DNA from 4 places in the Thalassotalea piscium genome. Region 1 is predicted to be linked to each of the others. Evidence: predicted binding sites of a transcription regulator. Region 1 holds the regulator's gene; each other region holds the start of a gene.
The links. Region 1 encodes sigma-54, which starts transcription at its own class of promoters, with help from an activator protein. Its sites were predicted from a motif close to GTTGGCACGNNNNTNGNNT; they were not measured.
Positions count from the first base shown of each region.

Region 1 (8,170 bases):
AGCAATTGGTAATGCAATAGGCTCAAACATTACAAATATTGCACTAGTATTAGGTATAACTGCATTACTACAACCATTGTCTGTTTCATCTTCAACAGTAAAGCGAGAAATTCCATTAATATTAGCTATCACAGCATTAGCTTACTTTATGCTAGCTGATAATTACTTTAGTTTTATCGAAGGCTTAATTTTAATGATTGGTTTTGTCGTTTATATTATGGCCTTATTAATAATAACCCTACGTAACTCCAAACAAAAAAAGCTTGATGACGCTTTATTAACTAGCGCTGAGCAAGATGTACCGGTAACTACCACACCTAATGCCATATTTTGGCTGATTATTGGCATGGTATTATTACCGCTTAGTGCTAAATATTTAGTTGATTCATCAGTGTTTATTGCCACTGCCTTTGGGGTAAGTGATTTAGTGATTGGATTAACTGTTATTGCTATTGGTACCAGTTTGCCTGAATTAGCAGCAAGCATTGTAAGTATTATTAAAAAAGAAGATGACTTAGCTATTGGTAATATTATTGGCTCTAACATTTTTAATATATTAGCGGTACTCTCATTAGCTGGCTTAATTGCCCCTGGTGACATAGATCATGATGTTTCCTTAAGAGATGCACCTTATATGCTTGGCGTTACCCTGTTATTATTCTTTCTTTGTTTTAGTAGACGTTTCGGTAACTTTAGAATTACACGCGTAAAAGGTTTTGTATTAATAATGACCTTTATTGCTTATCAAGTACTATTATTTAGTCAGTTAAAAGGGTAGTCAGTTAAGGCTAAACTAATTTATGAAAAACTTTAAACAACAAGCTCTCAATGTTATTCAAATAGAGCAAGAAGCAATAAATGAATTAACAAAGTTTATTGATGACAGTTTTACTAAAGCCTGCCAGTTAATGTTTGACTGTACAGGTCGCGTCATCGTTATTGGTATGGGAAAATCTGGCCATGTAGGTGGTAAAATCGCGGCTACTTTAGCAAGTACGGGCACTCCTGCGTTTTTTGTTCACCCGGGCGAAGCAAGCCATGGTGATTTAGGTATGATCACCAAAGATGATGTAGTTATGACTATTTCTAACTCTGGCGAAACCGGTGAAGTTTTAGCCATAATCCCAGTATTAAAACGTATAGGTGCTAAACTTATAGCCATGACTGGTAATAGTGACTCTACCCTAGCTAAGCTTTCCGATACCCATGTTTGTATAAAAGTCTCTCGTGAAGCCTGTCCTTTGGGTTTAGCTCCCACTTCCAGCACAACCGCAGCTTTAGTAATGGGTGATGCTATCGCAGTAAGTCTGTTGCACGCACGTGGTTTTACGGCTGATGACTTTGCACTCTCTCATCCAGGCGGTAGTTTAGGCAAGCGCCTTTTACTGCGTTTATCAGATATAATGCACACTGGCGATCGATTACCTGTTGTGCATCAAGATGCTAAAATTACCGACGCATTAATGGAGATGTCTTTAAAAGGGCTTGGTATGACTGCTGTTGTTAATGATAAAAATGAATTAATCGGCTTATTTACTGATGGTGATTTGCGCCGGATACTTGATGAAAAGGTAGATATTCACCACGACCAAATTCATTCCGTTATGACGAAAAAACCCAAAGTAGCTAGCGAAGAAATGTTAGCTGCTCAAGCGTTAAAAATAATGGAAGATAAGAAAATTAATGGACTAATTATTGTCAATGCAAGTAACCAACCTATTGGTGCAATGAATATGCACGATTTACTAAAATCAGGAGTACTTTAATACAATGAAAACACTCTATGGTGAAGTGAATCAAGCAATTATAGAAAAAGCAATAAATATCAAATTATTTGTGTGTGATATTGACGGTGTGTTTTCTGATGGACGCATTTATTTAGGTAATGATGGCGAAGAGCTTAAAGCATTTCATACAAAAGATGGTTATGGCATTAAAGCATTAGGTGCAAATGGCGTTGACGTGGCCGTTATCACTGGCCGACAATCAAACATTGTTCAGACCCGTATGACAGCACTTAATGTAAAACATATAGTGCAAGGTGAAGAAAATAAGTTGCCCGCGTTAAAAAAGATGTTAAGTGCCCTATCATTAAAACCTAATCAAGTGGCTTATATTGGCGACGATATGCCTGACTATGAATGTATGGCCTATGTTGGCTTAAGCATTGCTGTTAATGATGCACACCCCACTATTTTGAACCTTGCCGACTATACCACCACAATAAGAGGCGGCTTTGGTGCGGTAAGGGAATGTTGCGATTTAATAATGTTGAGCCAAAACACTTTACACTTTGCTACAGGCGCTAGTGTATGACACGGTTAACCGGCTTCGCCATCTGTTTTTTTATTCTAGCATTAGCTGCGTATGGCGTTGTTGACTGGCTTCAGTCAAAAACAAAAACAGAACAAGTGATCACTAATGAAATGACACCAGACTTTATTGCTGAGACCTTAAATAGTGACATATATAATGCTCAAGGTGAGCTAACATATATTATCGATGCGCAGCGTATGGAGCATTACGCAAACTTATCTGTAACCCACTTTGAATTTCCACAGTACACCCTTTTTACAAAAAATAGTGAAACACCTTGGAAACTAAAAGCTAATGAAGGGACTCTATATAGTAATAATCGCGTACGGCTACAAAATCGCGTAACATTAACGGCAACAGATCAATCAAGCTTAATACAAGAAATTCATGGTCGGTATTTAGAGTTAGATCTTAATACTAATATTATTAGTTCTGAGCAAACTATTATGATTGAAGGGAAAGACTTCACCATATATGGTTCAGGACTAATTGTAGACTTAAATACAAAACAAATGACGTTGACTGAACATGTACAAACCATTTTTAAAAGTATTAAAAACTAGCCTTATTATAGTAGGCATGAGCTCAGCATTAGTTTCGACAAGTTATGCTGACAAATTAGACTTAAAAAAAGAAATTAATATCGATGCTTCTCGACAGGCTGCTGATTTAAAAAATAAAATATTTAGCTATATCGATAATGTTGTGATCACTCAAGGCACGTTACGGATCAAAGCTGATTTAGTACAGGTGATCACTGACACCGAAACCGACGAAAAAACATATATAGCCAAAGGCAATCCTGCAACCTTTTCTCAAAAGCTTGATGACGGTACGCCCATATACTTACAAGCTAATGAAATTAAATATCAGCCTAGCCAAAATATCGTAGTAATTTCTGGTAACGCAGAATTGCGCCAAGAAGGAAGCAAAGTCAGTGGCAGTATAATTACTTACAATTTTGTCACGGAACAAGTCAGTGCCGATAGCGATGCGGATAGTGATGAAAATAATCGAGTAAAAACTGTATTACAACCCAAAGCGTTGGATAAAAATTAACTTATGGAAATATCAACTCTTTGTGCCACAAGCTTAGCGAAAGCTTATAAAGGCCGTAAAGTAGTAAAAAATGTAAGCTTGCAGGTTCAAGAAGGGCAAATTGTCGGTTTACTTGGACCAAATGGCGCAGGTAAAACAACATCGTTTTACATGATTGTAGGGTTAGTGCCTAATGATAGTGGCAGTATAATACTCAACGATGAAGATATCACCTTACTCCCTATGCACGAACGCGCACGAAAAGGTATTGGTTATTTACCTCAAGAGGCCTCAATCTTTCGAAAACTCACTGTACACGACAATATAATGGCCATTTTACAAACACGAAAAGAACTTTCTGAGATTGAACGTCAAGAAAAGCTTGAACATTTATTAGAAGAGTTCAATATTAACCACATAAAAGACAATTTAGGTATGAGTCTTTCAGGTGGCGAGCGGCGTCGTGTAGAAATTGCCCGTGCCTTGGCTGCTGATCCTAAGTTTATTTTACTTGATGAGCCTTTTGCAGGCGTTGACCCTATTTCAGTAGGAGACATTAAAAAAATTATTCTACACTTAAAACAACGAGGCATTGGTATATTAATTACAGACCATAATGTACGTGAAACTTTAGATGTATGTGAACACGCTTATATTGTAAGTCATGGCGAATTGATCGCAGAAGGGGATTCAAATCAAATACTGGCCAACCAAACAGTAAGAGATGTATACCTTGGTGAGCAATTCACGCTATAGTATATTCAAACTATAGTATTAGTTAATGCGATAAACGTTATTAATAATTAAAGGAACATAAGTATTTCGATGCGCCCTAGTCTGCAGCTCCGAATTGGACAACAACTTACAATGACTCCACAGTTGCAACAAGCAATAAGATTGTTGCAACTGTCGACCTTGGATCTTCAACAAGAAATACAAGAAGCGTTAGACAGTAATCCATTATTAGAAGTTGATGAATCTTCAAATTCAGATCAGGAAAGTAGTACAGATAATTTCGATGATGCTTTTTCTGCCTCTACAACTGAAACAAGTACGACTGATAATAATGATGGCAGTGAAGACTCTACACCAACGATAGACGAAATATCCACTACTGAGGCAATGGACAAAAACGAGATCCCTGAAGAATTAAATATAGACACAACATGGGATGAAAGTTTTAGTGCCGGTGTATCAAATACAGGCGTAGGTGTTGCGAGCGAAGATTACACATATCAGGGCGAAACTGTCGATTCAATTCAAGACCACCTGCGTTGGCAAATGGACTTAACTCCCTTCTCTGATACAGACCGCGCGATTGCCACAGCGATCATAGATGCTATTGATGACGCTGGCTATTTAACTGTTTCAGCTGAAGAAATATTAGAAAGTGTAGGCGCTGACGATCTAGAGCTAGATGAAGTAGAAGCCGTTATTAAACGGATTAATATGTTCGACCCTATAGGTGTAGGTGCACGTAGCATTTCTGATTGTTTAATTATTCAGCTTAATCAATTTGACAAATCAACACCCTGGCTAGAAGAAAGCAAATTAGTATTACGCGAGCATATCGATTTACTTGGTAGTCGTGATTATCGACAATTAATGCGTAAAACTCGCTTAAAAGAAGATCAGCTCCGTGAGGTTATCCGCTTAATTCAAACATTAGATCCTCGCCCCGGTGACAGTGTCATTAAAGGTGAAGACCAATACGTTATTCCTGATGTTTCCGTTGAGAAAAAAAATGGTCGTTGGGTTGTTGAGCTCAATCCTGATACTGCGCCTAAATTGTCAGTAAACCAGCAATATGCCTCAATGGCACGCTCTATGAAGTCCTCAACTGATAGCCAATTTATTAGATCAAACTTGCAAGAAGCCAAATGGTTTATTAAAAGTTTAGAGAGCCGCAACGACACGTTATTAAAAGTGTCTAACTGTATCGTGCAGCGCCAGCAAGGCTTTTTTGAACATGGACCTGAAGCGATGCGCCCCATGGTGCTAAACGATGTTGCAGAAGCTGTAGATATGCATGAATCTACAATTTCTCGCGTAACAACACAAAAATATATGCACACTCCTCGAGGCATATTTGAACTTAAGTTTTTCTTCTCTAGCCATGTAAGTACCGAAAACGGTGGCGAGTGCTCATCAACTGCAATTAGAGCATTGATTAAAAAACTTGTGGCTGCAGAAATACCAGCTAAACCGCTAAGTGACAGCAAAATGGCTGAACTACTCGCAGAGCAGGGTATTAATGTTGCACGAAGAACAATTGCAAAATACCGAGAGTCTTTATCTATTCCCCCTTCTAATCAACGTAAAAGTTTACTTTAAGTAAACGCAACAATAAGGATTGAATGTTATGCAAATTAATCTTACAGGTCATCATGTTGAAATTACCGAGGCATTACGTGAAAGCGTAAATACAAAATTCGCAAAATTAGAAAGACATTTTGATCAAATTCATAATGTTTACGTGGTGTTAACAGTAGAAAAGAATAGTCAAATAGCGGAGGCAACCGTTAACCTTAGCGGAACAGAAGTACATGCTAAAGCCGATAACGCGGATATGTATACTTCAATAGATCGACTCGTCGATAAACTAGATCGCCAAATATTAAAATATAAAGGCAAAATAACTCAACATTAACGCTATAAAATATAGCTAAGTAAACCGGTATCATGAAGTTACTTGAACTACTTAGCTTGAACTGCACTTTATGTGCAGTTCAAGCCACAAGTAAAAAGCGAATACTAGAAGTTATCTGTGATGCAGCTTCTAACGAACTTAACGACTCATCAACTTATGAATTATTAACAAGTTTGATGGCACGAGAAAAAATGGGTTCAACAGGGATAGGTAATGGTATAGCCATTCCTCACGGCCGATTAACTAATTCAAACAAAACTGTCGCAATAGTTGCCACTAGTGAACAACCGATAGAGTTCGACGCGATAGATAATAGACCTGTTGATATTTTTATTGCATTATTTGTTCCTGAGCAACAATGCGAAGAACATTTAGTGACATTACAAAATATCGCAGAGCTGTTTACCGACAAACAGCTTTGCAAACAAATTCGAAAGAGTACTACTGCGCAAGAAATGTTTGATTTAATTAAACAAGCCAGTTAATTTTTTAACACTATAGCCATTGATAGATAAACACTATTATTGGCTACACATTTTGCCAAATAAGGCTGAAAAATGAAATTAACCATTGTGAGTGGTCGCTCAGGTTCAGGTAAAAGTGTCGCACTACGCGTACTTGAAGATTTAGGCTATTACTGTGTTGACAATATCCCCGTAAATTTACTACCGGCGTTAACACATACCGTAATAAATGATTATGAAACAGTCGCAGTCAGCTTAGATGTTCGAAACTTACCTAACGACCCAGCTGACGTTTCTGAAATACTTGATTACCTGCCCACAACTGTTGAACTAAATATTCTTTATTTAGATGCTGATGACTCTGATTTAATTAAACGCTTTAGCGAAACTCGCCGATTACACCCATTAATTAGACAAAACATTGCCTTAGATCAGGCACTAATTTTAGAGAAAAAGTTACTAGAGCCTATATCTAGTCGCGCTCATTTATACATAAATACCAGCCAGTTAACCCCTCACCAACTCGCAGATTTGGTAAGAGAGCGAATTTTAGGTAAAAAAACTGGCACTATGGTTGTTGTGTTTGAGTCATTCGGATTTAAGCACGGCGTACCTCAAGATGCAGACTATGTATTTGACGCTCGCTTTTTACCAAACCCTTTTTGGGAAAAGGAGCTTAAAACTTATACCGGGTTAGATCAGCCAGTCAAAGATTTCCTTTCATCTCAACCAATAGTGACTAAATTCGTCTGGCAAATAAACAGCTTTTTTATGACATGGCTACCCCACCTAGAGCGAAATAATCGTAGTTATGTCACCATTGCAATAGGCTGTACCGGTGGTAAGCACCGCTCCGTATTTATTGCTGAATTATTAGCAAACAATTTACGTAAAGAAAGAGCCGATGTTCAATCACGCCATCGCGATATCGATAAATCAACAACGTAAGAAATACAAATATTCATGGCCAAATATAACAAAAAGTTAATGATATCTAATAAGCTTGGCTTACATGCGAGAGCTGCCACTAAGTTAGCGCAATTAAGCCACAAGTTTGATGCTGAAGTAACCGTTACCTTAGCAGGAAAAGATGCTGACGCGAGCAGTATTATGGGATTAATGCTGCTTGCTGGCGCACAGGGTAAAGAAGTGACTATTACTACTGAAGGTGAAGATGCAGAAAAAGCATTAGCCGATGTATGCAAACTTTTTAATGATAAATTTGATGAGGATGAATAGCTTTATTTCAACTAGAAACTAAGGGCTTAAGGTAACACCCCCCTAGTAAAACCATAGCACTTACCAATACCACTCACACTCAGATAAAGCGAAATAATAGCTTCACAGACCTTAATAAAGCTGTAAATAACACTAAACAATTGATATTATTTAATTAAAGTCAAATATTACTTATACCATTTAAAATAAAGAAGCGGACACTTAGAGTAGCTAAGAGATCACTTTCATTTATAGGTTGGTATAACATACTGAGTCGATAATTACTTAACTTTTCATTTCGTTTTTAACGGCCCAAGGTAACGATATGCCGGAAGCTTTAGAGCAAGAATACAGTCATACTAAACTGCAGCAAGTTAACAAAGCACTTGAAAGCGGGATGTTTGTCTATGTCCGCAAATTACTGCAAAATATGCCTGCCTATGATCTTGCGCTAATTTTAGAATCTTCTCCAAGTAAAAGCCGT
Region 1 is NZ_AP027362.1:588,322-596,491, reverse strand. Features, by position in the region: gene QUD79_RS02550 (calcium/sodium antiporter) at 1-778, shown strand, start outside; gene QUD79_RS02545 (KpsF/GutQ family sugar-phosphate isomerase) at 801-1,766, shown strand; gene kdsC (3-deoxy-manno-octulosonate-8-phosphatase KdsC) at 1,771-2,316, shown strand; gene lptC (LPS export ABC transporter periplasmic protein LptC) at 2,313-2,879, shown strand; gene lptA (lipopolysaccharide transport periplasmic protein LptA) at 2,896-3,375, shown strand; gene lptB (LPS export ABC transporter ATP-binding protein) at 3,385-4,110, shown strand; gene QUD79_RS02520 (RNA polymerase factor sigma-54) at 4,180-5,688, shown strand; gene hpf (ribosome hibernation promoting factor) at 5,717-6,004, shown strand; gene ptsN (PTS IIA-like nitrogen regulatory protein PtsN) at 6,037-6,489, shown strand; gene rapZ (RNase adapter RapZ) at 6,562-7,416, shown strand; gene QUD79_RS02500 (HPr family phosphocarrier protein) at 7,432-7,707, shown strand; gene mgtE (magnesium transporter) at 8,012-8,170, shown strand, end outside.

Region 2 (8,170 bases), 1.2 Mb from region 1:
CGAGATAAAATTTCAGTGGCCTTATCTAGACTTATGTCACCTGTAATTTGATAAACAAACTCACTCTTTGGTGTTGTTATATAAATAGTATCGATTCGTTGTTTACCTATAATGGCATAAGCTTTGACATCGTTATTTTGAAACATAAAAATATGATTTTCAACATTGATATTGTAGGCATTCAATATCGCATTAATATTATTAATTTCGTCACTTTTCTCATATAACTTTTGAAAAAAGACTTGAACACTGAGTTTATATTTTATATGAAGATCATTCGTTACGATTGAGGAAGGAATGTATCCTACAGATATATCACCTCCATTACTTTCAGTATAAGTAAATGTCGGTATAGAGCCACCAATATTTTGGATTCTCGTTAATTTTTTTTTATCAAAACAAAAAGCTAAATCTACAATTGAAGTGGTTAAATCAGAACTTTCGCATATGGATGAAGGCCATTCTGTATTGGCGTGCGCATAAACATTGAATGTTAGCGCACATGCTAAAGAAAGTGTTTTAAATTTCATTTTATATCCCTAATCCAGCCAATTGGAGTGGGCGTTGAAATTGTCCAACCCTTACCCTAGCACAAGACAATGATTGCTTTTCGGATAATTGAGCTAAAACACTTTTCCCAACATTTTGCGCTACCCAAGCTATAGTTGCTTTACCTCCTGTAGGTCTAGGAACCCAACTAAAAGCAGTTGAACACGTGTTGATCTCTTTTAATAATTGACCTACTAACTCTGCCACCTTTGGATTTATGTCGCCAGTATACTTACTTTGTATACCTGAAAAATTGTATAGTGAGTTTATTACTTGTCTTACTTTCTCTTTATCATTCATCTGATTCTCCTTAATTAAATTGAATGAAAATATAGACATAATGACTCCCTACGAGGCTAGCCTCCATATCGTGGGTTAATTTAAAAAATCAGAGCCATAATTAGTTTGTTAAATGACTAAAGCGGCGGCTAGCATGAATAACTTTAACATAATTTTTATCGGATTAGATACACATAAAACATTTACCCAACTCCTTGTTTTAAAATAGGATCGAGGGGCTAAACCTGAATCATTAGGTAAGAATTAATATCAATTCATCAGCCTTTATTTAGCTCGAAATAAAATATAAGCGACTGTCCTTGTTACTTTTATCCTTGTTATTTTCATTGTTATTTTTATGTGTTAGAAACTAACCTTCCCGAAATGCTTCTGCATTTAAATGATGTTTATTCAATAGTTTGTAAAACTCTGTTCGGTTTCTTTGGGCAATTTTGGCGGCTTGCGACACATTGCCTGCGGTTGTTTTTAAGATAGTTGCCAAGTAGTCACGCTCGAATTGATCACGTGCTTCTTGAAAAGAAGGGTGTTGAGCGGGGGCTTCGCGTAGTGCATTTCTAACTAAAAAATATAAGCGACTGTCCTTGTTATTTTCAAAAATAATTAGCACTAATTTGGTTAAAACTAGCAGTGTATTAAAATATAAGCGACTGTCCTTGTTATTTTCATTGTTATTTTTATGTGTTAGAAACTAACCTTCCCGAAATGCTTCTGCATTTAAATGATGTTTATTCAATAGTTTGTAAAACTCTGTTCGGTTTCTTTGGGCAATTTTGGCGGCTTGCGACACATTGCCTGCGGTTGTTTTTAAGATAGTTGCCAAGTAGTCACGCTCGAATTGATCACGTGCTTCTTGAAAAGAAGGGTGTTGAGCGGGGGCTTCGCGTAGTGCATTTCTAACTAATGATTCACTAATGAGTGACTCGGTTGATAATGCAACACTTTGTTCTACCACGTTTTGTAATTGCCTTATATTACCCGGCCAAGGCGCACAAATAAGTAATTCCATAGCCGCTTGTGTAAAACCATTAACTTGTTTAGTGGTTCGCCCTGATGTTTGGCTTAAAAAGTGTTGTGCAAGCAGGGGAATGTCTTCTCTTCGATCAGACAATGGCGGTAATACTAATTCAACCACGTTTAAGCGGTAATATAAGTCTTCTCTAAATGTTTGCTCTTTAATCGCTTTTTGAAGGTTTTTATGAGTAGCAGCAATAATTCGTACATCAACCTTTACTGAAGTTGTACTTCCAACGGGGCGTATTTCTTTTTCTTGTAATGCACGTAGTAGCTTAACCTGAAAATTCATTGGCATATCGCCAATTTCATCTAAAAATAAGGTGCCACCATCACTGGCTTCAAATAAACCAATATGGTGATTGTCGGCGCCAGTAAAAGCCCCTTTTTTATGGCCAAAAAGTTCTGACTCTAGTAATTGCTCTGGAATTGCAGCGCAGTTAATTGCGGTAAAAGGCTTTGTGCTACGCTCGCTTGCTTGGTGTATTGCTTGCGCTAATAGCTCTTTACCCGTACCACTTTGGCTATGAATTAACAGACTAAAATCACTTTTTGCTACCTGATAAGTTTGCTGTAATAGTGTTTCCATTACCGCGCTACGCGAAATGATTTTTTCTCGCCAAACGTGCTGAGCTTGATCGTTATTATTTGTGCTTGAAAGGGGCTGTAAACGAATAGCCTGTTTAACCGTATCCAGTAACTCTTGGCTTTCAAAAGGCTTTGTTAAAAAACTAAAAACACCTTGCTTAGTTGCATTAATAGCGTCGGGAATTGTTCCATGTGCTGTCATAATAATAACTGGCAAACTGGGGTATTGTTGACGTATTTTTTCAAATAACGCCATGCCGTCCATACCTTCCATACGTAGATCGCTGATCACTAGTTGTGGCTGAAAGCTTTTTAAAATTCCTAACGCTTGCTTAGCGCTTTCTGCCGACTCTATTTGATAGCCAGCTGCTGTAAGTCTTATGCCTAGCAACCGTAATAAACTTGGATCATCGTCAACAATTAACACCTTCTCTTTGGTGTCGATTGCGCTATTGTTGTTCTCGTTATTTATACTCATAACGATGTACCATGATCATTAATTGAGCGCTCAATTTTTTTAAGTTGAATTATTTGTTGCTGTAATTTTTGTGAGCGCATTTCAAGCATTTCAATTGACTGTTGCTGTAGCTGTAATTGTTTCTGTGTTTCTGTGTTAGTTTTTTCTTTATTAATTAACTTATTTAAAATTAATAACTGTTGGTTGAGTTGGTCCCTAAGCATGATAATAAAAGCAAGATCTCCTACATTAAATTGAGCTTGTGCTTCTTGAATTAATGCTTGCTGGTTAAGTCGTGACTTTGCAGAATACGGATTATGTATTGGAGAATTGGGCAAGCTGTGAAGTAACAATAAATGATATTCTGCCGCTTGGTTCCCTTGTGACTCTTTAAGTTGTTGATTTTTAATCTCTGTAGTTAGTTCTTCGTTATCAAGGCTTTTTATCCATAAATAGTAACTGCCGTAATAAGAGTATTCGGTATTGTTTTTTGCAGTTAACTGACAACCAGACACTAGCGTAATCAATACAATTACCAGGGCTGTTTTAAAAATACTAAAGGGGCTAAGTAATAAATTCATAGTGAATCAGGTTCCGTATGAGTAACAGATAAAGGTGATATTAGTTGGGCTTTGGGTAATGTTATTTTGAAAGTAGTATAACTTGGAGACTTAGTACTACTGTCGATACTGATTGTTCCATTCAAACGCATCAACAATTCTTTTACAATAGTTAGACCTAAGCCACTGCTTTTTATTTGACTGTTGTGCGCTGTAGAGCCTTGATAAAAAGCATCAAATACTTGATTGTAGTCATGCGAAGATATACCAGCACCTTGGTCGGTAATTGTTAAGTGTAACAAGTGCTCTTCAACCCATGACTTTATGGTAATTATGCCATTTTCAGGCGAAAACTTAACCGCGTTCGATAGCAAATTATCTAATATTACGCTTAATTGCTTGCTGTTACACTGAATAGTAATGTTATCTACCTTTTGAATAATGGTTAATTGTTTTCTTTTTAAGTCTAAAATACGAAGCTCCAAAGCGCTTTTAACTTCTTTGGCTAAGTTAATAACTTCGGCATCTTGTAAGCTGGTTGAGTCAAGCACAATATTAAAATCGAGCAAGTCTTCAATAAGGCGTTGTAAACGATTAACACTCGTGCGAATAATATGTGTTATTTCTTGTTGATCATTATTTAATGCGCCTACACTGTTATCGTAAAGCAACTCAGTGCCTTCTCTAATCGCAGCTAACGGCGTTTTAAGTTCATGAGAAATATGGCGAATAAAGCTCGATTTTTGTAGCTCTAATGCATGTAAACGGCTGCGCATTAACTCTAACGCTTCTGCTATTTCTTCTATTTCAATAGAGCCATCAACAGTAATTGGTTGTTGAAAGTTACCTTGCTCTAACAATTTAATTTTACCGAGCAATACTTTAAGAGGTAATGTAATTAATACAATAAAAATGCCAGCAATTAATAGGGTGATAGGAATAATTAACAAGCTAAAGAGCATAGTGCGTTTAACTTGGTTGGCAGAGTTTTCCATATTGCTTGCTTGTTGATTAATAACCTTATTTGAATGTAAAGCCAGTTGTTGATTAACGAGGGCAAGCTCTCTAAAGTATCGTTGAAGCTGCTCTAAGCTTATTGAGTTTACTGAATTTACTTGAATCAGCTGGTCGATTTCAATGAGCTTGTTATTATACTGTTGAATGATTTTTCGGAACTGTTCATCATTATATTGGCTAAACTCTTGTACTAAAATTTGCTTTAGCGCTGCTTTTCTTTCTAAGTATTGATTAAGCAATTCATGCTCTTTCAACACTACGTATTGGCTAGCAAAACGCTCTAATCGCGTTAAGGTTTGGCTCACCTGCCTATTATTTTCAACAAGTTCAGCGACGTTAAATATTGCAGTTGTACCTTGCTCAGAGAGTTTATTCACTTGGTTTGCACTATAAAGAAACGCAAAAACCAAAGGCAGGGCAACCAAGCCGAACCCCATAAGTGTTAGCGTTTTAATTGAAACATGATAAAACGAGATTTTTTTAATCCATTGTTGCATAAGTTAATGCGCTTATTTGTTGTAAACCACTATCTAATACCCCGATTTAACCCTTTTTAGTGAGGATAAACAATATTGTCTCAAATTAGCGACAGGAGACTTTGTTGAAAATTTACCTTCTTAGTTATTGTTATTTAACATTATTTTTATATTTGTGTTGGCTCAGCGTTAAGTAGTTTATTTGAAATTATTTTAGTTGTTGCTAATTAGCGACAGTGTATCCCTGGTGGTTTATATAAAACCCTTTAATTTCAGTTGGTTACATTTTGGCACGTTGCCTGCAATAGTCCAAGTGATAGTACATAAACTTACTACGTTAACCATACTAACTATGAAGGAATAAAATTATGTTTAATTTAAAAAAAGTATCGCTAGTTGTTGTTGGTTCTTTAGTAACCGCTTTTTATGTTAGCGCAAACGAGCCAGAAAATACTGCAACTGAAGCGTCTAATGTCGATCTCACACAATTGTTAAGTCAATACGATAAAGACGGTAATGGTTTGCTAAGTAAAGCAGAAGTGGCCGCGAGTAAGCACAAAATATTATTAGAGAATTTTGATGATATTGATACCAATAACGATGAAACGCTAAGCCATTCAGAACTTAGTTCATTTAAATTAGATAACTAACAGACGCTTATTGGTTAATCACTCAGTATTAACCAATCACTATTAATCACTTTATGAAGGAAGAAAAAATATGTTTAGTTTAAAAAAAGTAACCTTAGTTGTAATTAGCTCTTTAGTAGCTGCTTTTTATGTTAGTGCAAATGAGCCAGCAAAACTTTCAAATGAAGTAAGCAAGGTAGATCTTACTCAATTATTAAGTAAATTTGATAATGACGGTAATGGCTTATTAAGCAAAGCGGAAGTGGCTGTTAGTAAGCATGCAGTATTATTAGAAAACTTTGATCACATTGATGCTAATAATGATGGCGGCTTAAGTGAAGCAGAACTTAGCGCTTTCGACAGTAATAACTAATTTAATGGCTTACTTTAAAATAGAAGTAAGTCTGTTAGCCGTTTAAGCTCGACTTTGCCAGTTACTGTCCCCCAACCAAGTAACTGGCTTTTTTTACAAGGTACAAAAAATGATCAAGTCAGATATTCCAAAGCCAGCAATGACACGCTATATCCAATTAGATGATTGGATTTTTGAAGTAAAAGCAGTAAGAGCTTTAAGAGTAAAAGACTACGGACAGCCTTATTCAGCTATCGTCAACATTAATGTGAATGGCGATAGCGCTTATATCGATGGATTGATGAGTCGTGAACAAGAGCAATTTTCACGTAATGACTATAATACTGTAGTCGAATTTTGTCGTAAACTATCATTAAATACTGTTAGTTTTGATCGTTTTAAAAATGGTGCCCTTGTATCGGAAATAATCGACTTAAAGAAACAAAGTACTGCGATGTTATTTAAACTCGCTAATTAGCTGACGAGTTACAAGCGACGTTTTATAATAACTAGCTCATACCATAGGTTTTTATAACGAAAGTAAATACTTACTTATGCTAACCTATGGTATTACTTTGTACTTGCTGTTTTTGTAAAAAAGTAGATGGGGTTTTCTTTCCAAAAAGGTGAATGTCATTATAAATACGCTAGTTAACCTTCCTTTATCCCAGATAATTATTATTCTATAGTCTATGACCTAGTTGAAGGTCTACAATACTTTCACGCTAATAATTTGCCAAATAATAGGAATTCCTGTGAGATCATCCCTCTTGATGATTATTGTCTCAACTTTCGTGTTGAGCGCCTGTAATCAAGCTAGCAATAGCGACCAAAACAACATAAATAAAGACGTAATTACTGATTCAGAAATACCAACTTTTTCAGTGCGAGCAAATAACGCGCATTTAAGCGAAGCACAAGCCATGCAACGCTCTAAAAGAGTGTCTGATGTTGATTATAAATTAACATTTGAATTAACGGGTGAAGAAAGCTTTAGTGCAACATCTGTTATTAACTTCCAGTTAAACGATGCGTCGTCGCCGTTAACGGTTGACTTGAACGAAGCAAGTATTAATAAATTAACCGTTAATGGTAAAGACGTTACCGCAGATTATAATAACTGGTTTATTACTCTAGCACCTGCAGACTTAAATACAGGTAAGAACTCAGTTGCGGTTAGCTTTACGCGAAAGCATAGTACCAATGGCGAGGGTTTACACCGTTTTGTTGATCCTGTAGACGGTAAAGTCTATTTATATTCTCATTTTGAGCCAGCCGCAGCACAACAAATGTTTGCGTTATTTGATCAACCTGATCTAAAAGCAAATTACCAAATGACGGTAACATCGCCTGCTAACTGGCACGTACTTTCTGCTATGAAAGAAACACGTTCAGAAATTAAAGGGGATAAAAAGGTATGGTACTTTGACCGTACTTTAAAACTTAGCCCTTATAATTTTTCACTACATGCAGGGCCTTATCACAAATGGGAAGATAACACGGGTAAGTACCCACTACGTTTATTTGTTAGGCAGTCGGTAGAACAACAAGTGGTACCACAAGATTGGTTTAACTACACCCACAAAGGTTTGGCTTTTTTTGAAGACTATTATGGGGTTGACTACCCATTTAGAAAATATGACCAAGTATTAGTGCCAGACTTTATTTATGGGGCAATGGAAAATGCTGCGGCAATTACTTTTGGAGAAGGTGGCTTTTTAACCAATGGCGAAATGAGCCAAAGCCAGAAACAACGTTTAGCCAGTGTAATAATGCATGAAATGGCGCATCAATGGTTTGGTAATTTAGTGACCATGAAATGGTGGAATGGTTTATGGTTAAATGAAAGTTTTGCCGCTTTTATGGCGACATTAGCAACTGCAGAAGCAACAGAATTTGATAATGCATGGCGCTCTTTTTATGCGTATGGTAAGCAGTCAGCTTATCGACAAGATCAACAAATAACTACTCACCCAATAGAAGTACCTATTCCGTCTTCAGCAAATGCATTTGACAATATTGACGCGATCACATATTCAAAAGGTGCATCTACACTTAATCAATTACGTCATTTACTGGGCGAAACAACGTTTAGGCGTGGCATTCATAATTATCTCGCTAAAAATGCATACCAAAATGCTGAACTAGACGATTTTATCGAAAGCTTAGCTGACGCCTCAGGTAAAAATTTAGATAACTGGAAGCAAGAGTGGTTATATAAAGCTGGGGTA
Region 2 is NZ_AP027362.1:3,255,682-3,263,851, reverse strand. Features, by position in the region: gene QUD79_RS14495 (hypothetical protein) at 1-530, opposite strand, end outside; gene QUD79_RS14490 (hypothetical protein) at 532-849, opposite strand; gene QUD79_RS14480 (helix-turn-helix domain-containing protein) at 1,199-1,456, opposite strand; gene QUD79_RS14475 (sigma 54-interacting transcriptional regulator) at 1,538-2,926, opposite strand; gene QUD79_RS14470 (hypothetical protein) at 2,923-3,486, opposite strand; gene QUD79_RS14465 (sensor histidine kinase) at 3,483-4,979, opposite strand; gene QUD79_RS14460 (EF-hand domain-containing protein) at 5,327-5,608, shown strand; gene QUD79_RS14455 (EF-hand domain-containing protein) at 5,679-5,960, shown strand; gene QUD79_RS14450 (hypothetical protein) at 6,070-6,417, shown strand; gene pepN (aminopeptidase N) at 6,695-8,170, shown strand, end outside.
Region 2: a site for sigma-54 is predicted at 5,245-5,263, ahead of QUD79_RS14460 (EF-hand domain-containing protein). Genes of this name have one in related genera too.

Region 3 (8,170 bases), 1.1 Mb from region 1:
TAGCGAATAAAGTGTAGTATTCTACATAAATGAGCTAGACAGCTTCCACGTCCTGCTCACGCTAAGTACCTACTTCCGTGTAAGCAACGAAAAGTAAATCATGTTTAAACGTATCCTTAGGACAGCGCCTCTTTGGTTTTTCTACGGCGTTTTCACTTATTTATGGGGAACAACCCCATTACATAAGTTCAGCCTTGTATAAATACCAAATAAATCGCTGCAAAAATGTACAGCAAAGATCAACACGCCCTAATAAAAGCAGATCTAAATCAATATTATTACGGAATTTTATTGTTAATTTATCCTAAAATCATTTAATATAAATGATAATCGTTATCAGTTAACTTGTGTGGTAATTTAAGTGACACTATCTAAATTAAAAAAGAAGCAACGCGCACGTATTAAATCGTTACCTGCCGACTTATCGCTATCAAGTCGATTAATGGAACAAGGCTTTGTACCAAATTCATTAGTAGAACTTGCACATATTGCCCCTTTTAACGGACCACTTGCATTTTATTTGCACGGCACAAAAATGAGCATTCATCAATCATTAGCGGCGCAGATACACGTAGAATTAGAAGCAATATAATGTCTCAAACTGTTCATTACGCCTTAGTTGGTTTTGCTAACTCAGGTAAAAGCACGCTATTTAATCAACTCGCACATACTAAGCAAACTACAGGTAATTGGGCCGGTGTAACGGTTGCTGCAAAGCAACAGCAGGTGAGCTTCAATCAGCAAATAACTTTATTTACAGATTTGCCAGGAATTCCTTCGCTGTCTAAACGCCAGCACCAAAGCCAAGATCTTTCGATAGGGCACCAATTTTTAGAGCAAGAGTCGATAGACTGTATTATCAATGTGGTTGATGCTACTCAACTTCAGCGTCAATTATATTTAACCACGCAGCTATTAGAGCTTGGCTTACCTGTGCTGGTAGTATTGTCGAAAACAGATCGCAAAGAAGCACGTGAAGTTGACTGTGAAAAATTATCAAAGTTGTTAAGCTGCCCAGTTATTAAAACTGATGGTAGAAGCAAAGTAGCTCGTCAGCAGATAGCTAAAGCACTAGAATCTCTACCTAACAAAACTAACTTGCCAAAAGAGCTTAGTGTTCCCGAAGCGGTGTTAAGCGAAATGGCCAAAGCTGAGCAAAGCTTATTAGCTTATGAAACCTCGTTAAATACCAAAGCGTGTGCGTGTAAGTCAGACGGTGAAGCGGCTATGCAAATAATGCAAGCTCGCTATAACTTTATTGATCAAGTGCTTGAACAAGTCACAATAACGCCTTTACAGCACCATACGTTATCAGATCGAATAGATAACGTTATCTTACATCCATTAGCGGGCGTGCCAATATTTCTATTAATGATGTATTTATTGTTTATGTTTGCCATTAATGTTGGCAGCGCCTTTATCGATTTTTTTGATATTTTGGCTGGCGCAATTTTTGTTGAATATCCTTTGCAGTTTTTAGCGCAATTTAACTTGCCTGCCTGGATAATTACTATTATTGAAGGAATAGGCAGCGGTATTCAAACTGTGGCAACATTTATTCCAGTTATTATGTGTTTATTTATTGGCTTATCACTACTTGAAACAAGCGGTTATCTTGCTAGAGCCGCGTTTGTTGTTGAAAGTGTTATGCAAAAAATTGGTTTGCCTGGAAAAGCCTTTGTACCATTAATTGTTGGCTTTGGTTGTACAGTACCGGCGGTAATGTCGGCACGAGTATTAGACAGTGAACGAGAACGCATTACCACCATTATGATGTCGCCATTTATGTCGTGCGGTGCACGTTTGCCTGTTTATGCGTTATTTGCAGCGGCATTCTTTCCAGAGTCCGGTCAAAACCTAGTATTTCTTCTTTACCTAATAGGTATTGCCGCGGCTTTATTTACAGGTTTTCTACTTAAAGCTACCGTACTTTCAGGCAATACATCAGCTAACTTTATGGAGCTTCCTTTATATGAAGTACCTAGAGCAGGGGCGTTAATTAAACGGGTAGGACGACGCACTAAATCATTTGTTTTTGGTGCAGGGAAAACCATTGTTATAGTGGTTTGCTTTCTTAACTTTTTTAACTCATTAGGCACAGATGGTAGTTTTGGACATCATGAGCAGAATGACTCAATTTTAAGCAAAACAGCACAGCTTGTTACACCTGCATTAGCGCCCATTGGTATTAAAGAAGACAACTGGCAAGCCAGTGTGGGGATAATTACTGGAATTTTTGCTAAAGAAGCACTAGTTGCTACCTTTAATAACCTATATTCGTCTGCAGCTGAAGAAGATGAAGCAGAACTTAGTTTTGCAAATCGCTGGCAAGAAGCGACAGATTCAATTAAAGAAAACCTATTAGGTATAGCGCCAGATGATCCTTTAGGTGTTGATGTTGGAAATGTAACCGATTTGAATGCGGCCGCAGAAGAACAACATGTCACTGTTTCTACCTATCATGCCATGCAAAATGCATTTGCGGGGCAATTAGGCGCATTTAGCTACTTACTCTTTATTTTACTGTACACGCCATGTGCAGCGGCAATGGGGGCGATAAAAAATGAAGTAGGAAATCGCTGGGCATCGTTTGCAGCATTATGGAGCTTTACACTGGCGTACTTAGTGGCAACACTCGTTTACCAAGTGGCAACATTTAGCGAACAAACCTTATATGCATCAACAAGTATCACATTAGTAATACTAACCTTTATGGCAATATATTTCTGGCTGAAAAGAAAGGGCAAAGCGGTGTTAACGATTCCAATTGCAGTAAGTTATAGTAAGTAAAAGCACTTTTTTACTAAAATATCAGTCAACTACGTCTATATAATTGAAGAGAGATATAGTTGACTGTTGAGTATTTTACCCCTGAATTAACGGTATTTGTTGTTCGCTAACTCTAGGCTCTGTATCTAATATTGCTTTGGCAACACTTGCAGGGATAAAGCTTTGCGCTGATGCCACGACCGCTTTCGACTTAATGCCAACAACACGTGCGTTAACTAAATATCCGCCCTGGTGCTTTACTAAATTTCCAGTAAACACGTAACGAATAGGTATGTTGTTAGTTAATTCGTTAAAATTTCTACTCATAATAAAGTCACCTTGTTCGGTTACGCGTAAGTAATCAGTTACTTTATAGTCTAGTACCGGAATACCTACTTTATGAATTTCATGCATTAAGCTTTCGGCGATTTGGTTGCCTAACAAACTACTACTTTCAAAGTCGCTATCTAAATTAACAAAGCTGGTAACTGCAACTGGTGTTCTTCCATTTACGTATTCTAAGTTACTCACTAAATCTTGCATTAACCCACGCATATAAAAATTAATGTTTTTGGTGAGTGCAGGGCCTTGAAAAATTTCTTCATCAGTTTTGTTGTTCATTGTTGATTTTGGAAAGCGAAATAGTGCATCGCCTGCCCCACTAGCGGCTAGTTCATTATTAGTTTGTACTTGTGTTTCATTAGCCTGGGTCGAAACTGAATTGTCTATAGTTGAACAGCCTGTTAATAGGGCGGCTACACAAGCTGCGGAGATCAAATTTTTCATCACATCACCTTAATAAGCGTTACGGTAAATCATGTTGTTTTTCATGCCAACTTTACGCTGTGTTGACATAATGTTAATGGGCAAATAATCAGTTGCTGCAGCCACTACACGCTGAGTTTTTAGCTCTATAATACGTGCATTAATAATGTAAAGGTCGGTTTGCTCTGCGTAAGTACCTGTTAAGTAGTAATAAGCGTTAAAATCTTTATTAAGCTCGTTAATATCTCTTGATAACATAACGTCGTAGCTTGACTGTAATTTAACAGATGGCATGGTTTTGTATTCAATAACATTTAAGCCTGCTTGTGTGCTTAAGGTAATTAAGCTTTCTTGAACTTGGTGACCGATAAAGTTGTCGCTGGGTATTAATTTTCCGCCCAACTGGGTTACAGGTAAAAAAGTACCTACGGCAAGGGGGTGGCTTGGTTCAATATTTTGTGCAGTAGAAAACAGCTTGTTAGCTAGCACCTTCATTCGCTGGTGGATCATCTCTTCATTGCTAGTGCTTGATACGTAGCTATCAGCTGTATTATTTTGCTTATTGTCTATAGAGTTATTGCTCCCCTGAGGTGACTGCGCACATGACAACAGTAAAAAACTACAAATAAATACGAGTAAACGGTGCATATTTTACCTCAATAACCTTTGTGCTGCTCAGCAGCGTTTCGATACGTTAAATTTAACTATTATTTACTTTTTGCATCAACTAGCAAACTTGTTCACCAAATATTGTGGTATTAACTTTGATGTTGATGCGATAACCGCTTTACTCTCGACATTAATTATTTTTGCATAAATCATAATGCCTTTATCATTTTTTCTGACGGTGCCTTTTAATATATAGCCAACATCTTCGTTATTTTGTATGTAGGCAATAGTATTGAGAAAGTCATTTTTTTCACTTGGTTCTGCATAAGTAAGGACATTTTCTGCCACCGGCAAGCCAATATTTTGGAGATCGGCAATAAATAGCTCTGCTAATTCTATGTTCAGCTTACTATCGCTAGCACTGTTTGGTAATACTGAAATAAAGGGGGGAACTGCAATAGATTTTACCACTGGGTTAACACTTAATTTGTCAAATATTACGTAGACCATTTGTTCAGTGTATTCCCCAAGGGATTGAAAGTTTGTGCCGGGCTGAAATAAGTGGCTTTTGAATTCATCTTTATTATCAGTGCTTTGATTGGATAGTTCCATTTCTTTACATTGATAAAAATCGCCTTCATCATTAACGCATAAACGCTTAACGTTACTGGTTTCGTCGTTATTACTAAAACCTAAATCAAAGCGACTAACTTGACTTAAAGAGCAGCCGGTTATCAATATTAATAACCCTATTGTTAACATATATTTTATTGACTTCATTAATTCAGCCCTACAAAAAACGCTATCTGATGATTAATACAAGCAATATTAAAGCCAATATAGTTAAAATATTTGATAAAGCTTATTACATACAAAAAAATGACCTCGTACAATGATATACATAACCTAAAATCTACAGGCCACTAACAAGTTGTTGGGTGCTAATCGCACTTTGAGATAGCGCTACGTTAGCGGGTAAAGGGTTATTACCCGCGAGTAAATAAATAACTTTTTTTCCGTTTTCTGCTAGTTCAATTGCGTGTTGGTAATTAATTAAAATAGTAGAAGGTATACTCTGCGGAAATTTGTCAGCGTCTCTGCGAATATATTCAATTAATTGTTCATTAACGGCTTCGTCGTAAATTACAGCATCTGCAAATTGCATTTCTCGGTGTGCAGCTAAGGTTAGTTTATCTGGCTCACCTGAAAGGGTATGAATAAATACTATCTCGCCTTTTGGTGGGGCAACACTGTTTTTTAAGCTATTAATGAGTAATTTCTCGGCAGGTTCTATATTTCCACTAAGTACCATTTTGCCAATTGTGCCGCGTAATGTTTCTTCCCAAAATGTACGACGATTACGTAAGCCTTTTATTCTAGCTTTTACATGCTCACGAAATTTAAACGAGAAGTCGGCAAGCTTTCCATATCCTGCGGGTAACATTTTTTCTATTTGCTCGCGTAACATACGTAATAAAATAGGTGCAGTGCCTGAACTAGACATAGCAATTATTATTGGAGTTCTGTCTATTATCGCTGGCGTGATATATCGACAAAGGGCAGGTTGGTCTACCACGTTTACCAGTATATTGGCTTTATGCGCTTCTTTAGCGACTTGTGTATTTATACTTTCTTGATCGGTAGCGGCAATAACTAGATTATATTGCATTAACAGGCCGGGCTGATAGTTATGTGCCAACCATACTAATTGATTACTTTTTATTAATCTTTCAACGCTTTCGTTTACGTGTGCAGACATAATAGTAATGGTATTTGTGGTTTTCAGTAATAATTCTATCTTTCTGGCGGCAACATCACCACCACCTATTACTAAAGCGTTAATATGGACAGCGTCTAAAAAAATGGGAAAATATTTCATTTGTTTAATTACTTATCTTAAAGCATTACGTAGTGGTGTATTAATGGAGAATACTATAACGTGAGAATTACGAACAGCAGATAAAATTATAATTAATGTTTAAAATATGAAAGGTAACCTGTACCGATAAAAGTCAGTAATGTTAAACTTATGCTAATTATATTATATAAAGCAGAGCCAAATAAATGCCTTGGATACAACTAAGAATTAGTGCTGATGAAGATACCGCTGAAAAATACAGTGATTGGTTAATGGCCAGTGGCTCACAAGCGGTTACTTTTATTGATGCCAAAGATACGCCTATTTACGAGCCTTTACCCGGCGACGAGGTTATTTACTGGCAAAATACGGTTGTGATGGGGCTTTACGACGCTAGCCATGATATGGACAAAGTAATTGCTTATTTACAATCAATTCATCCTGATAAAAAAGCAATGCGTTTTAAATTAGAGCAGCTAGAAGATAAAGATTGGGAACGAGAGTGGATGGATAACTTTCATCCAATGAAGTTTGGTGAGCGTTTATGGATTTGTCCAAGCTGGCGCGACGTGCCTGACCCAACAGCAGTTAATGTAATGTTAGATCCCGGTTTAGCCTTTGGTACGGGCACTCACCCAACTACTGCATTGTGTTTAACTTGGCTCGATAGCTTAAATTTAACAGGTAAAACTGTTGTCGATTTTGGTTGTGGTTCAGGAATTTTGTCATTGGCCGCATTAAAGTTAGGGGCAGAAAGAGTTATTGGTATTGATATAGATCCACAAGCATTGCAAGCAAGCAAAGCCAATGCAGAACGAAATGGGGTTGAAGATCGCTTGTCATTGTACTTACCAGCAGACCAACCGAGCATTCAAGCAGATGTTGTTGTTGCAAATATTTTAGCAGGTCCGTTGAGAGAGCTTGCGCCTGTTATTATGCAGTTTGTTGGAGAAAAAGGCTTGTTAGCTTTATCAGGTGTGTTGGAAAATCAGGCGCAAGAATTGCAAATACTCTATGGCCAGTGGTGTGAAATGGATAATATTGCTGTTCAAGAAGAGTGGGTACGTTTATCCGGTACACGAAAATAATAAAAAGTTGTGCAGATTTTAATACTTGTTTGGTTAAAATCTGCACACATCAATAGTTTGCAAAATGTCAATATCAAAATGATGAAAAAAAGCGTCATTTGTTCAATTTATATTCTTTTCAATTCAAATAAAAACGCGTAAACTTAGCGCCCTTTTGACTGGTAGCTCAAAAAAACAGCAATGAAAATAGGTTCATATTCATTAGCCAGTAAGGTGATGTTAGCGCCAATGGCAGGTATTACTGATCAACCTTTTCGAGAGCTTTGTTGTCGAATGGGGGCAGGGTTAGCCGTATCTGAAATGGTATTAGCAAACCCTAAGGTGTGGAAAACTGAAAAATCATTGCACCGAACACGCCATAGCGAGCTTGCCGGTATACGTTCGGTTCAAATTGCGGGGTCAGACCCACAAGAGCTAGCTTTTGCAGCAAAAGTTAATGTTAATGATGGCGCGCAAATTATTGACATTAATATGGGTTGCCCAGCGAAAAAGGTAAACAAGAAACTAGCAGGCTCTGCTTTATTAAAAGAGCCTTTGTTAGTGGAGCAGATTGTAAAGTCTGTTGTTGATGCTGTATCAGTACCAGTTACATTGAAAATTCGTACTGGTTGGTGTGAAAACACACGTAATGGCATAGAAATAGCAAAAATTGCTGAACACAATGGTATTCAATCATTAGTGGTACATGGCCGTACACGCAACGACTTTTATAAAGGCGATGCGGAATACGATACCATTAAAGCAATTAAACAAGCTGTTTCTATTCCTGTGGTTGCTAATGGAGACATTACTAGCCCTGAAAAAGCACAACGGGTACTTGAATTTACCAATGCTGATGCAGTGATGATCGGCCGAGGTGCTCAAGGCCAACCGTGGATATTTCGAGAAATTAATCATTTTTTGGAAACAGGGCAGCATAGCTTGCCACCTTCTATGGAAGAGAAGCGTTCAATAATAATTGAACATGTTAAAGGATTACATAATTTTTATGGTGACTTTATGGGCTTAAGATTTGCCCGTAAACACGTATCTTGGTACATGCAATTGCTTGAACCAGATAAAGAGTTTCGTTCTATTTTTA
Region 3 is NZ_AP027362.1:3,406,673-3,414,842, reverse strand. Features, by position in the region: gene QUD79_RS15170 (FeoA family protein) at 362-592, shown strand; gene feoB (ferrous iron transport protein B) at 592-2,790, shown strand; gene QUD79_RS15160 (FlgO family outer membrane protein) at 2,866-3,555, opposite strand; gene QUD79_RS15155 (FlgO family outer membrane protein) at 3,565-4,182, opposite strand; gene QUD79_RS15150 (FlgO family outer membrane protein) at 4,258-4,923, opposite strand; gene QUD79_RS15145 (NAD(P)-dependent oxidoreductase) at 5,057-6,022, opposite strand; gene prmA (50S ribosomal protein L11 methyltransferase) at 6,208-7,089, shown strand; gene dusB (tRNA dihydrouridine synthase DusB) at 7,270-8,170, shown strand, end outside.
Region 3: a site for sigma-54 is predicted at 4,964-4,982, ahead of QUD79_RS15150 (FlgO family outer membrane protein). Genes of this name have one in related genera too.

Region 4 (8,170 bases), 1.2 Mb from region 1:
TTATAAAAAACGATACGGGTAATCGTGTAGTTGTGGTTTCAGCAAGTGCTGGCGTTACTAATTTATTGGTACGTTTATCACAAGCTAATTTAAGCTCATCAGAACAAGTTAGTATTATTAATCAAGTGCGTGATATTCAATATAACATCACTCAAAACTTAGTTAATCAGGCAGAACTGAATCAAGAAGTTGATGGCATATTAGTAGAACTTTCAGAGTATGCCAAGCTGCAATCAGCGGAAGTTAGTTCGAAAATTGCTGACACTATTTTATCATTTGGGGAGCAGCTAAGCTCACGTATTTTCGCTCAAGTATTGAAAACGGTTCAAGTTAACGCGCAATATTTTGATGTTCGCAGTGTCATGCAAACTAACAGTTCTTTTGGAAAAGCGGTGGTTGATACAGAGAAACTGAAACAAAACTGTCATCAACTACTTGTACCATTACTAACGAATCAGGTTGTTGTTACACAAGGGTTTATTGGCAAAGACTATGATAATAATACAACAACGCTAGGACGAGGTGGGTCTGATTATAGTGCCGCGTTACTAGCTGAAGCATTAAATGCTGATAACTTGGCGATATGGACAGATGTTGTTGGAATATTTACCACAGACCCTAGAATTACCGATAAGGCGAGGGCGATTAACGAAATTAGTTTTGGCGAAGCAGCAGAAATGGCAACATTTGGAGCAAAAATTTTACACCCAGCAACGTTAATTCCTGCGATGCGACATAATATTCCGGTATTTGTTGGTTCCAGTAAAGAGCCCAACAAAGGTGGAACTTATATTCAAAAAACAGTTAGCTCAACTCCAACGTATCGGTCAATAGCGCTTCGACGTGAGCAAACATTAGTGACGGTAAAAAGCCCTGCAATGTTACATGCAAGTGGGTTTTTAGCAAAAGTCTTCAATGTATTGGCTAAGCACCAGCTAAGTGTAGACTTGATTACTACTAGTGAAATTAGTGTAGCCATGACTTTTGATAACCCAACGGGTACAACACAAGCATTGCTAAATTCAACAGTTGTTCAAGAGTTAGAAAAATTATGTGAAGTTTCCGTTGAAAATGGCTTATCCTTGATTGCTGTAATTGGCAATAAAATGCAGCAAAAAAGTGGAGTGGGGAGTTGTATTTTTGATACGATTAGCGGTATTAATGTTCGTATGATTTGTCATGGGGCAAGTGAGCATAATTTATGTTTTTTAGTTAATGAAGAGCAAGCTAACTTAGCGGTTGAGCAACTACATAAAGCATTTTTTGAGCAAAACGTGAAGCCGACGGAATTAGCTACAGCAAGCTAAACTCGCATGAGTTTTCATTTAAAAAGAGTAAACGTATGAACATTTACTCTTTTAAAATACTGTCAACTTTACTCATATGAGATGGGGTCAATCGCGTTGTTGTCTCTAAAGGCTTCTAATCGTTCTTGGCATGCTCCACATTTACCACAGGCCTTATCTCGTCCGTTATAACAGGTCCAAGTATTACTATAATCTAACCCCATTGATAAACCATCGGTTAAAATTGCGCTTTTAGATACAGTTAAATATGGGCTGAAAATTTCAACTGCATCGTAATTAGCAATTTGACAAACATCATTCATTTTTTCAACAAATTCAGGTCGGCAGTCTGGGTAAATATTATGATCACCAGAGTGAGCACCATAATATACTTGGCTAGCTTTTACTGAGACTGCGTATGCAACTGCTAATGAAATTAAGATCATATTACGGTTTGGCACTACAGTTGACTTCATGTTATCTACTTCGTAATTACCCTCAGGGATTTCAATGTCATCAGTTAGTGAAGAACCCGCTAACAGTTGATTAATTGCCGAAATATCAATAACTTTATGACTTACGGCAAGTGATTTACAGACCTTGCTGGCGCATTCAAGCTCTTTTACGTGGCGTTGTCCATAGTCAAAGGATAAAGCAAAAACTTCTTTTCCATCTTTTAATGCGCGATTAAGCACGGTAAATGAATCCATGCCACCGGAAAAAATAACAACAACTTTGTTAGTCATTTGTAAGCTCTCTTAGGTATAATATTTATCGCGACATTTTACGTTAAATTACCTAGGCATTAAAGCAAAGCGTTAAACTATGACAACAACCAAATACAAAATTAATGAATTATTTCAAACTATTCAAGGAGAAGGGGCATTTACCGGTCAGCCTTCTATATTTATTCGGCTACAGGGTTGTCCTGTAGGTTGTTCATGGTGTGATACCAAGCATACATGGGAGATAGATCCCAACCTGATCATTCCATCTAATGATATGTTAACTAAAAAACAAGAATCTGAGCATTGGTCGCATCTAACTGCAGATGAAATGGCCAATATTTTTAGTCAGCAGGGCTATAAAGCTAAGCATATTGTTATTACTGGTGGCGAGCCTTGTATGGTTGATTTAACGCCGTTATGTGACACCTTTGAAAGGCTTGGTTACTCTTGTCAAATAGAAACATCAGGCACTTTTGAGATACTTACCACTGAGCGCTGTTGGGTAACTGTTTCTCCAAAAATAAATATGAAAGGTGGTTATGCTATTTTAGAAAGTGCGATGCAGCGTGCCAATGAAATTAAACACCCTGTTGCAACAGAACAGCACGTTGACGATCTAAAGAAGCTTTTGTTAGATCATAATGTTAAGCACACACCAATTTACTTACAGCCTATTAGTCAAAAACAACGTGCAACTGAGTTAGCGATACAAACCTGCATAGACAATAACTGGCGTTTATCTGTACAAGTACATAAATACATAGGGATAGAATAAGCTACTCACTTTGGACCTAGTTGCTAGGTCCTAGGAAAACTCATACTGATGGTAACTCCTTGCGGATTATGATGATTAGTGGCTGTAATTTTACCTTGATGAAACTGACAAATTAGTCTGGCTATATATAAGCCTAAACCTAAATGCGGTTGGGTATCTTGACTCCCTTTTCTTACTGACACCATAGAATCGAATAAACGCTCATGCATCTGTTCAGGTAAAAGTTGTCCGTTATTACTAATATGTACAACCACTTCTTTACTATGGTATTCAGTTGTTATAAATATTTTTTGGTCAATACTAAACTCTGCAGCATTAGCAATCACTTTATCGAAAAGCTGGGCGATATGCTCTGGTGAACCATTCATGCTAAGTGCTTTATCGCTAGGTTTATAATGAAAATTAATTGTACTATAAACTTGCTGATACCCTTGAATACAACCATTTAATACTCGATTAAAATCGAAATTTACTCGTTCACAGCTCACTAACATTTGCTCTATACGTGTAGCTTCGCTCATACTGGTGAGAATTGCGTTTAGTCTTGCAATCCCTCCTTGTGCTCTATCTATATATTGTTGACTTTGCTGGGGTATATCATGTAATGATAGGTTTTCGAGTGACGTTCTTACTACGGCTATTGGAGTGCGTAATTCATGAGATAACCGCGACGACATTCCCTCCAAATAGTGATTATATTGACTTAAACGGTTTACAACTTGCGCGAAACTACGTGAAAGATCTCCTATTTCATCATTTGCTGTTGAAGCCGTTATACTTGCCGTAATTCGTCCATTTTCATCAATGGCATTCTCAGCCTGATTTCTCAACTTGCTAATACGATTGGAAATACGAGAAGCAAATAATAAAAAGACCACAGCACTAATGAGTAGAATTGCAATAATAGCGCTAAATAATTTTTCTAATGCTTTGTTTCTTAATGTTCTGATACCATTTGTTGTTTCTTCAACAATAACCGCACCGTGTACCTGTTGATTGATAAAAATAGGGTAAGCCGCTGATAATACGACTGCTTGTTGGTCTTTTGTTAATCGCCATTGAGAGGAAGGGTCACCAATAAGTGCCGTTTCTATATGTTGGCCAGTTAAATTTTGTGTATCATACAAATTATCAATAAACGCCTTTGGTGGTTTTGTAAGAAATTTATAATACAAAGGAATTAACCAATTCTGCTCAAGTTGTTGCCAAGGACTTAAATTATTACCGTTTGTATTGTCATCAGGCAAACGAGTACGTTGCCACACACCACCGGCTTTAGTTAAGTCGCCAGCACTGGCTAATACCCGTTTATGTTGATCAACCACCCAAATACGAGAATTAGTATGGCTCATACCTTTTACAATGCGCTCTATTTCAGGTGATGGCACAACAATTGTGCCCAAGGTTTCTTTTTGACTAGGGTCGGCAGAGCCAATGCTAGAAGATATTCCCTCAGTTGTGCTGTCAACATCGTGTACAGCAAAAGCAATTTGATCACCAACATGAGTGAGTGGTATTCGTAACTCAATATTGTAGCCTTGGGGAGTTGTTAGCCAATGTCCTTGTATAAAGTTGGCTACCTCTGGAAAGGGGCCCGATAGATGAGTAATACGGTAGCTATCTAACCAACCAGATTGTTTGTTAGCAATAATATATCGATTGAAAACGCCGCTATTATCGACCAAAGCTATTTCTAAATGGTCATTATTAACAATACTTTGTGCATTTGTCGGCCTGAAAACTACTTTGTTATCAACAACACTGATAAATAAGTATAAATACTTACCATATTTAGCGATTGTAGCTGTGAACATATGTTCGGAGTTTATATTCGCGAGTAGTGGGTTAATACTGTTTTGTTGGTTGTATAAATGAATTCTATTTTCATAATTTGGCCAATCGTTAGGCAAACCATCTAATTGAATCGCTTGCTTTAATTCATAACCATAAAAGTCTTTCCCTTGTTCAACACTGGGTAAAAAGCTTGCTTGGTTGTTAAATAGGTTGGGCCTTTCATGCAAGGCAGTGGCTAATGCGCGAGCTGTGCCTAAAATAGTTTGTTCTTGGCCATAACGTAGGTATTTTTCCATTTCCCACACATATTGATAGCCAAACCAAGGGATGGTAAACAAAACACTGGCGAGTAATAAGAGTTTGGCTCTAAGCCCAAATCTAATGCGCATTATAATAATTCACTTTACTCTTGGTCAGTTACGGATGAGGTTATGTGATTGGTAGCGTTGCTGTTGGCGGTATTCCAACGATAACCCATACCGTAAACGGTTTCTATACAGTCAAATGTTTGGTCGATTTTAATAAACTTTTTTCTAATTCGTTTTATATGAGAGGTAATGGTGCTGTCATCAACAAATATTTTTGACTCGTTCATTAATTGTTGTCGACTTTTAACAAATCCCGGGTTTTTCGCTAATGCGTGAACCATCCAAAACTCAGTAATGGTAATATCAAGTGGCACAGACAACCATGATACTGTCATGCGTTGTACATCAATCTCTAACTGCTCTAAATTAAGTATATGCTCTTTAGCCGATGGTTGTTTAAGTGCATCTTCTCGTCTAAATAATGCTGCAATACGAGCAGTTAAATGCGGCAAGCTAATATCTTTAGTTAAATAATCATCAGCACCTATGCGAAGGCCTGAAACAGTATCAACGTCATTATCTCTAGCAGTTAAAAAAATTATAGGTAAGGTACTTGATAAGGTGCGTAACCATTGACATAAAGTAAAGCCACCATCGTATTCTTGCTCTAAACCAATATCTAAAATAACTAAGTGAGGTAATTGTAGAGTGAAAGCTTGGGTAGCACTTTCACGATTGGCAAAGGTTTGCACTTGATAACCTTGTGCTCTTAGTACATCGGCATAGTTTTCTCTGATAGCGGCTTCATCTTCAACAATAGCAATTCTTTTTGACATATATATTTAGGTATTAACAAGTGATATTTATGGGTGAACTATAACGAATATTATTAAGTGCGTCTTGTTAAAGACGATATTGCCATAATCTTGCCACAATTGACCTTCATATTGCCATTTTTACAGCGTATTAAAGCCAAATTCCTTTGTTTAAATAACGTCATCGAAAGCTAACAGCAAATAATCGTTTGCTGATCAGCTTCACGCATAACACTTAACATGAAAAAGGAAATAGTATGAAAACTTTTACTAAAAACGCAATTGTAAACACTATGGTTATTGCATCTTTAGCAGCAAGCCCTTTAATGGCACAAGAGAATGCCATCAATGAAATAGAAGCACAAACCATTATGTCTGCGGGTGACAAAGAAGGAGTTGGTTTCGGGGTGGGTGTGGTACTTGGTGCAATATTTGGCGGACCAGCAGGCGCACTTATTACAGGGATCGCAGGCAGCCTTGTAGCAAAAGAAATTAACGCAAAAGAAGAAATAACTTACTTATCGAGCGCCATCGTACAGGAACAGCAAGCAAAAGCGGCGTTAGATGAAAAATATGCACAACAGCTTGAGGCACAAGAACGAGCTTTTAGTAACCAAATTGCTGCGGTTAAAGCATCATTATCTCAGGCCAGTAAATTACAAGCAGAAAACTTATTAATGAGTTTACAATTCTCTACAGGATCTAGTGAAATACAAGCACATTATGAAGCGCAAATAGACGCTTTAGCTAGACTTTTGGTTCAAGCAAAGCATTTAACAGTCGATTTATCGGGGTATACAGATTTACAAGGAAACAGTAAAAACAACCATGCTTTGTCTATTGCGCGTGTTAATTCAGTTAAAAAAGCCTTAATTGATAATGGTGTGGCACCAGATCGTATTAAACTTTATGCATTTGGCGATAACTCGCCGGTGGTAGCAACGAATGAGCAAAAGGTGAGCTTTTATGACCGTAGAGTGGTTATTAAACTTAGTTCTAACGAAAACAATATCGAAAATGATCAGCACGTAGCAAATAATTATTAAACATTAACGCTTACCAATGGTTCTTTTTATAGTGAGTAAATCTTAAACTTAAATAGGAGGTGTAAACTAAACATATTATAGCGATGTAACTTTTAGATAAGGGCTAGTAGCTCCCATACTACTGGCCTTATTTAATTTTTCTAAGAAATAGGGCGTGTTGATCATTCGTGTACGTATTTTGTACGAATTAAACATGATTTAATTGAGGCGTAGCGAGCAAAGTGAAGTTATTCTACATAAATGAGCTAGACAGTTTCCGCGTCCTGATCACGCTAAGTACCTACTTCCGTGTAAGCAACGAAAAGTAAATCATGTTTAAACCGTATCCGAAGGACAGCGCCCCTTTGGTTTTTCTACCACGTTTTCATATGTTTATGGGGAACAAGCCCATTACATAAGTTCGGCCTTGTATAAACACCAAATAAATCGCTGCAAAAATATTCAGAAAAGATCAACACGCCCTAAATCTTTTGTATTTGTTTTTATTATATCTACTATACTGAGTTAAACATGACAATAGTTGTAAACCGTTTATTTTACTCGTTAATTGTTTATAGTAGGTGAGCAGATGAAAAAGGAATTACACAGCAAGTTAACTTATCTATTACTTGGGGTATTATTTTTAACACCTCAGGCTTATAGTCTTAATTTAGCAAGGGAGGCATTGCCGTATGTAGCACAAACAAAGCAAAATAAATTGATTTTTGGCACTACCAATGGATCTCATACATTACTTTTCAAGCAAGCCGATCTAATTTTAACACACGCTTTTGCACAGTTAGGCTATCAATTTTCATTAGTTAATTTACCCAATAAACGAAATTTATTATGGGCGAACGAGGATAAAATTGACGGAATTGCTTTCAGAGTCGATAACTTTGAAAATATATACGCTAATTTGGTTCGTGTTAATGAAACAATATTTTCTGTTGAACAATGGGTTTATAGCAAAAAAACAATTGATGTAGATGGTTGGGAAAACCTTTACCCTTATACTGTTGCTTATGAACAAGGTACACTATTTATTGAGGAAAATAAGGATTACTTTCAATATTTAATGCAAGTATCTTCAACAGAACAGGCGTTTGAATTAGTTTATAAGGATAGAGCTGATTTTACTATAACCAGTAAGTCAACGGGCGATCTTATCCTTAAACATCATGAGAACTACAAGGGAAAAATTATGCGTCAAAGCCCTGCATTAGTTGAAATACATATGTTCAGCTATTTACATCAAAAACATCAAGCTATCGCAATTAAGCTGGCGGAGGTGCTAAAGGTAATGAAAGAGAATGGAGAGTATAATCAATTAATACAGAGTATAAACTAATTCATTTCAGTTCGAGCCTACAACAGATTTTTGAACATTACTAACCAATGTAAATAAAGTCCGTTAAACTGTCTTCGATTTAAATCAT
Region 4 is NZ_AP027362.1:1,764,952-1,773,121, forward strand. Features, by position in the region: gene lysC (lysine-sensitive aspartokinase 3) at 1-1,307, shown strand, start outside; gene queC (7-cyano-7-deazaguanine synthase QueC) at 1,376-2,032, opposite strand; gene queE (7-carboxy-7-deazaguanine synthase QueE) at 2,112-2,789, shown strand; gene pdsS (proteobacterial dedicated sortase system histidine kinase) at 2,813-4,975, opposite strand; gene pdsR (proteobacterial dedicated sortase system response regulator) at 4,987-5,727, opposite strand; gene pdsO (sortase-associated OmpA-like protein PdsO) at 5,964-6,752, shown strand; gene QUD79_RS07630 (substrate-binding periplasmic protein) at 7,321-8,082, shown strand.
Region 4: a site for sigma-54 is predicted at 5,807-5,825, ahead of pdsR (proteobacterial dedicated sortase system response regulator). Genes of this name have one in related genera too.